DNA from 2 places in the Lysobacter antibioticus genome. Region 2 is predicted to be linked to the other one. Evidence: riboswitches for the same ligand, from Rfam matches in the RefSeq annotation. Region 2 holds a riboswitch; the other holds the start of a gene.
The links. Region 2 has a riboswitch for S-adenosylhomocysteine ahead of ahcY (adenosylhomocysteinase). Riboswitches for the same ligand answer to the same signal wherever they lie in the genome.

Region 1: another riboswitch for S-adenosylhomocysteine. It lies ahead of GLA29479_RS02215 (ATP-grasp domain-containing protein); the one in region 2 lies ahead of ahcY (adenosylhomocysteinase).

The regions. Positions count from the first base shown of each region.
Region 1 covers NZ_CP013141.1:529,780-533,100, forward strand. Annotated here, with positions in the region: gene GLA29479_RS02205 (hypothetical protein) at 1-234, shown strand, start outside; gene GLA29479_RS02210 (gamma-glutamylcyclotransferase family protein) at 266-619, opposite strand; gene GLA29479_RS02215 (ATP-grasp domain-containing protein) at 663-1,646, opposite strand; S-adenosyl-L-homocysteine riboswitch at 1,659-1,739, opposite strand; gene ggt (gamma-glutamyltransferase) at 1,943-3,321, opposite strand, start outside.
Region 2 covers NZ_CP013141.1:5,001,237-5,004,557, reverse strand. Annotated here, with positions in the region: gene ahcY (adenosylhomocysteinase) at 1-885, opposite strand, end outside; S-adenosyl-L-homocysteine riboswitch at 958-1,077, opposite strand; gene GLA29479_RS20305 (alpha/beta hydrolase family protein) at 1,339-3,321, shown strand, end outside.

The DNA of each region.
Region 1 (3,321 bases), 1.3 Mb from region 2:
CAGGACGGCCCCGAATACGAAGGTTATCTGGCCGAGTTCGCGCGACCGGAGGACGAGGCGCGGTACTCGCCGCCGCAGACGCCATCAAGGCTTCGTCCTGGCATTGTGGCCGCGGCGCCTACGCCGGCAGCGCCGCGCAGCGGTTCACGGCGCGCGCTCGGAATCGCGGTGTTGATGGTCGCGGCGGTCGTCGCCGCGATGGTCTTGCTGCGCGGCTTCGCGGCGAGCGCTTGACCGGTCCACCGATCAAGCGCCGGCCGCCGCTTCAGTCGCGGCGTTTCACGTACACCCACGCGCGCCGCCCCGACGCCAACTCGGCCTGCACACGTTCGTAGTCGTCCACTTCGTAGGCGTCGGCATGGGCCAGTTCCTCGGCGGTGATCGCGAACACCATGCCTTCGACGCGGTCGTGCGGGTCGCCGCTGGCTTCGAGGATCGGGTGATAGGCCTCGCCGCTGGTGGCGACGACCTGCGCGTCTTCGATCTTCACCATCGTGCGGCGATAACCGACCAAGGCGTCGGCCTCGCCTTGGAGCAGACGGCCGAAGGTGGCCTGCTGCACGCCGGTCTGTTGCAAGGTGCCGTAGGAGAACAAGGATTCGGTGCTTGCGGGGGGCATGCGGACTCCGTTGCGCCGCCTCGCGGCGGCGCGATGCAGAAGCTTATCCGGCGGCGAGCGTCGCCGATTCGCGCACGCTCGGCCAGCGTCGCGCCAGTTGTGCGGCGAACATCTCCGCCGCCGGCGGATATGCGGCGAAGTGCAGGAAGGGTTCGATGAATTCCAGTTCCATCAGGCGGAAGCCGTCGGCGGTCATCACCCCGTCCACGCGCACATAGGCCTGGTCGCGATAGCCCAGGGCGGCCACGGCGTCGAGCGCGTGCCGGGCCGCGGCGAGAATCGCCGGGTCGGGCTCGGTCAAGCTCGCACTGCCGCCGAAATCGGTCTGCACGCGGTAATCGCCGGCGCTGGGTTTCTTGAGCACGGCGTGGCTGTAGTGGCCGTCGAAGAACATCAGCGACCACTCGCCCTCGGCGACGATCTCGGGCATGAACGGCTGCACCAGATAATCGAGATCGCGCGGCAGCGCCGCGAGCAACTCGGCGAAGGCGGCCTCGCCGACCCGGCCGCGCATGGTATGCCAGGCGCCGCCGCTGACCGTGGGCTTGATCACCACGTCCTGGCCGGACATGGGCGCGACCGCCTCGGCGAGCGCATCGCCGGGCGCCGACACGGTCGGGATGATCGCGACATCGCGAGCGGCGAGTTCGAGCAGGTAGCGCTTGTTGCTGTTCCAGCGCAGCAAGGGCAGTTCGTTGGCGATCGGCAGGCCGAGGGTTTCGATCTGGTCGTACCAGGCGAGGAAGTCGTCGTAGTGGCGGAAATAGTCCCAGGTGGTGCGGACCAGGACGGCATCGAAGCGGGTCCAGTCCACCGCCGGGTCGTTCCAGACGCAGGCGACCGGCTCGATGCCGTGCCCGCGCAGGGCGTCGACGAGACCGGCGTCGTCGGGATGGAACTCGGCGTAGACGGTCGAGGTGACCAGGGCGAGCTGGAAGCCGTTCGGCGACGCAGCGCTGATGGCGCCGATCGCGGCACCGGGATGGATGTTCGCGTCGTCGGACGCGGTGTGGGAAACAACGGGCATGACGCCTCCATGATCGGGAGGGCGCCCTTGTCTCGGCATCGCGGATCGAGCGTGGCGGAACGCGTCGGTTCCGTCGCAGCACCCCTCGGTCCGGACTGCGGATGGCCCGGGGGCGATCCGCAACTGGTGCGCGGCGTCGTGGCGACGCCGCGCGAATAGTGTTCGATAGCACGGTCGGCGCTGTCAATCGCGCGGCGATGTTTTTGGGTAGGAGCGGCGCGAGCCGCGACTGCGCCGGTTCATGAGGTTGCGCGGTCGCGACTTGCGTCGCTCCTACCCTTGAAGCCGGCGCCTTCTCAGTAGCCCGCGGCTTGGCCGTCCTTGCGCGATTCGCTGGCGCCGACGTAGCCGCCGTGGGGGTTGACCATGATCGCCTGGTAGCCGCCGTAAGGGCCGTGGGCGAAGCGCACGCTGTGGCCGCGGCGCATCAGCTCGCGCACGGTCTCGTAGCTGAAGCCGGTCTCCAGGTCGAGTTCGCCGCCGTCGCTCATGACCGTGGCCTGGCCGGCCGGTTCGGTGGAACCGTCGTGCTGCAGACGCGGGGCGTCGCCGGCTTCCTGCAGGTTCATGCCGAAGTCGATCAGGTTGATCACGATCTGGGCATGGCCCTGCGGCTGCATCGCCCCGCCCATCACCCCGAACGACAGCCAGGGTTTGCCGTCCTTGGTCACGAACGCGGGGATGATGGTGTGGAACGGCCGCTTGCCCGGCGCGAACGAATTGGGATGGCCTTGCTTGAGCACGAACTGCTCGCCGCGGTCCTGGAAGATGAAGCCCAGGCCCGGCGGTGCCATGCCGCTGCCCATGCCGCGGTAGTTGGACTGGATCAGCGACACCATCATGCCGTCGGCATCGGCGACGGTCATATAGATGGTGTCGCCTTCGTCGAGTTCCTTCGGTGTCGCCGGCTGCACTTCGCGCAGGGCCTTGTCCATCGAGATCAGCTTGCGCCGTTGCGCGGCGTAGTCCTTGGAAATCAATTTCGCGACCGGCGACTTCGAGAACGCCGGGTCGGCGTACCAGCGCGCGCGGTCGGCGAAGGCGAGCTTCTTGGCCTCGGTGAACAGGTGCAGGTGCTCGACGCTGCCGAAGCCGTAGGACTTCAGGTCGTAGGGTTCGAGCAGGTTGAGGATCTGCAGTGCGGCGATGCCCTGGCCGTTCGGCGGCAGTTCCCAGACGTCGTAGCCGCGGTAGTTGGTGCTGACCGGTTCGACCCACTCGCCGCGATGGGCGGCGAGGTCGTCGTAACTCAGGAAACCGTCGTTGGCCTTGAAATAGGCGTCGATGGTGTGGGCGATCTCGCCCTTGTAGAACGCATCGCGCCCGCCCTTCGCGATCTGCTCCAGGGTGCTGGCGAGGTTCGGGTTCTTCCACATCTCGCCGGTGCGCGGGGCGCGGCCGTCGATGGTGAACTGCTCCTTGAAGCCCGGCCACTTCGACAAGCGCGGCACCGAGGCGTTCCAGTAATAGGCGATGACCTCGTGCACCGGATGGCCGTCGCGCGCATAGCGGATCGCCGGCGCCAGGTTCTCGGCCATCGGCTTGCGGCCGAAGCGTTCGTGCAGGGCGAACCAGCCGTCGACGGTGCCGGGTACGGTCACCGGCAGCGGGCCGTGCGGCGGAATGTCCTTGAGCCCGCGCTTTTGGAACTCGGCCAGGGTCAGCGACTTGGGCG
Region 2 (3,321 bases):
CGGGTCGATCTCGGTGACCACGACGCGGGCGCCGTAAGCGCGCAGCGAATGGGCCGAGCCCTTGCCGACGTCGCCGTAACCGCAGACCACGGCGACCTTGCCGGCCAGCATCACGTCCATCGCGCGCTTGAGGCCGTCGGCCAGCGACTCGCGGCAGCCGTAGAGGTTGTCGAACTTCGACTTGGTGACCGAGTCGTTGACGTTGATCGCCGGGACCAGCAGCGAGCCGGCTTCGGCGAGCTGGTACAGGCGGTGCACGCCGGTGGTGGTCTCTTCGGAGACGCCCTTCCAATGCTTGACGACTTCGTGCCAGAAGCCCGGACGCTCGGCATGCACGCGCTTGAGCAGGTTCTTGATGACCTGTTCTTCGTGGTTGCCCGACGGGGTGTTGACCCAGCCGTCGCCGTTTTCGAGCTCGTAGCCCTTGTGGATCAGCAGGGTGACGTCGCCGCCGTCGTCGACGACCAACTCCGGGCCGCGGAACTTGACCGCGCCGTCGCCCGGGAAGGTCAGCGCTTCGAGGGTGCAATCCCAATACTCTTCCAGCGACTCGCCCTTCCAGGCGAACACCGGGGTGCCGCTGGCGGCGATCGCGGCGGCGGCATGGTCCTGGGTCGAGAAGATGTTGCACGAAGCCCAGCGCACGTCGGCGCCGAGGTCGCGCAGGGTCTCGATCAGCACCGCGGTCTGGATGGTCATGTGCAGCGAGCCGGTCACGCGCACGCCCTTGAGCGATTGCGCGGCGGCGTACTTCTTGCGGATCGACATCAGGCCCGGCATTTCGTGCTCGGCGATGTCGATTTCCTTGCGGCCCCAATCGGCCAGGGTGATGTCGGCGACCTTGTAGTCGCCTTCGGTCGAGAAGGTCTTGGGTACTGCGTTCATGGTGTGTCGCTCCAGTTCTTTGGGGAGCCGGCGGATGCCGGGTCCGGCGAGTCATCGCTCGAAAGCGATCGCTCAAACCGGGCGCCGTTGGGACTACGCCTCGCCGAGCCTGGCCGTCATTCTGGAAGTCCGTAGCGGGTACGGGCTTTGCGGAAAGTTCCGCGGATGACGGTCGCAGCGCCCCTCGGCGGGCTGAGCGCGCAGTATATCGCGGCGCCCATGACCATCGCACGGCGCAGAGCCGGATGCGCCTGAATATGACGTTCATCGCGAAACCGGGGCGGCCGCTCTGCGGCGTCCCGCAGCAGCCCCAATGGCATAGGCCGACGATCGCGGCAGCGGGCTAAGCTCGGTCCGGGGTCTGTGGCCGCATCGTCTGTGGCCGCATCGGCCGGCACGAGCCCCGCCAGGCCGCATGGCCCCGGATTTTCTTCACTACGGATCGGATCGAGCATGAACTCAGTCGCGCGACGCACCGGCCACGACGGCCAGCCCTCCCGTAAGCCGGCCCCCAAGGCCCAGCGCTGGCCGGCTTTGTTGCTGCTCCTGCTGCCGTTGGCGGCGACGGCGCAGACCGCGCCGGGCGGCGGCTACCAGCTGCCGCCGAAGGCCTTGCAGGCCATCGTCGACGCGCCGCGGCCGCCGCAGATGTTCACCAGCCCGAAGCGCGATCTGGTCGCGCTGGTGCAGACGCCGTCGCTGCCGGGCATCGAGGTGGTCGCGCAACCCGAACTCAAGCTCGCCGGCCTGCGCATTCATCCGCGCACCCGGGCGCAGAGCCGCTTCGCGTTCGGCACCGGTCTGAGCCTGCTCGATATCGCCAGCGGCAAGGGCCTGAAGGTGGAAGGCCTGCCGGCGCCGTTGTCGCTGGCGACCTTGGAGTGGTCGCCCGACCAGCGCTGGATCGCTTTCAACCGCGTCGACAGCGCCAGCGGCGCCAACGAGCTGTGGCTGCTCGAAGTCGGCCAGCGCCGCGCGCATAAGCTGGTGTCCGGCCTCAACACCGTATCCGGCCGCGGTTACGCCTGGATGCCGGACAGCCGCCGACTGCTGGTGCAGTTGCAGCCCGAGGGGCAGGGCGAAGCGCCGCCGGCGAACGCCACCCCGACCGGGCCGGCGGTGCAGGAAACCGAAATCAGCGCGACGGTCCGGCAGATCCGCACCTATCAGGACTTGTTGCGCAACGAGAGCGACGCGCGCGTATTCGAGTACTACCTGCGCTCGCAGCTCGCCACCGTCGATTTGACCGGTGCGGTGGTGCGCGCCGGCGCGCCGCAGTTGTATCTGGCGGCGACGCCGTCGCCCGACGGCCGCCATGTCCTGGCGACAAGAGTCGAGCGGCCGTTCTCGTATCAGGTGCCGGTGTCGATGTTCGCCCACCGCATCGAAGTGCTGGCGCCGGACGGCAAGTTCGAGCACGAGATCGCGCGCCTGCCCCTGGTCGACGGCTTGCCGACCGGCAACGACGCGGTGCCCACCGGCGTGCGCGAGATCGCCTGGCGCGGCGATGCGCCGGCGACCCTGGTCTGGGCCGAGGCCCAGGACGGCGGCGACCCGGCGCGCAAGACCGAGATCCGCGATGCGGTGATGATGCAGGCCGCGCCGTTCGAGCGGCCGCCGCAGACGCTGATGCGCCTGGGGGCGCGTTACGCCGGCGCGCATTGGGGTCGCGGCGATCTCGCCCTGGTCGATGAGTTCTGGTGGAAGACGCGGCAGACCCGCCAATGGCGGATCGCGCCGGACCATGGCGATCGTGCGCCCGAGCTGGTGTTCGAAGGGCTCAGCGAAGACCGCTACAACGACCCCGGCGAACCGGTCAGCACGCGCGATGCGAACGGCCAGCGCCGGCTGCTGACCAGCGCCGACGGCGCCAGCCTGTTCTACATCGGCCAGGGCGCTTCGCCCGAAGGCGACCGGCCGTTTCTCGACCGCTACGACCTGGCCGACAAGCAGCGGACCCGGCTGTTCCATTCGCAGGCGCCGCACTACGAAGCGCCGCAGGTCGTGCTCGACGACCAGGGTAAGCGCTTGCTGACCCTGCGCGAATCGCCGACCGAGCCGGGCAATCTGTACCTGCGCGATCTGGGCGCGAGCGACGCCGCTCCGGTCGCCTTGACCCGTTTCGCGCATCCGACGCCGCAGCTCAAGGACATCAAGAAAGAACAAATCCGCTACCAGCGTGCCGACGGCGTCGAGCTGACCGCCGACCTGTACTTGCCGCCGGGTTTCGACGCCAAGCGCGACGGCCCGCTGCCGCTGTTGATGTACGCCTATCCGGCCGAGTTCAAGTCGGCCGCCGCTGCCAGCCAGGTCACCGGTTCGCCCTACCGCTTCAACGCAGTCAGCTTCTGGGGCCCGCTGCCATACCTCGCGATGGGCTATGCCGTGCTCGACAACCCGTCGATGCCGATCGTCGGCGAAGGCGAGCGCGAACCC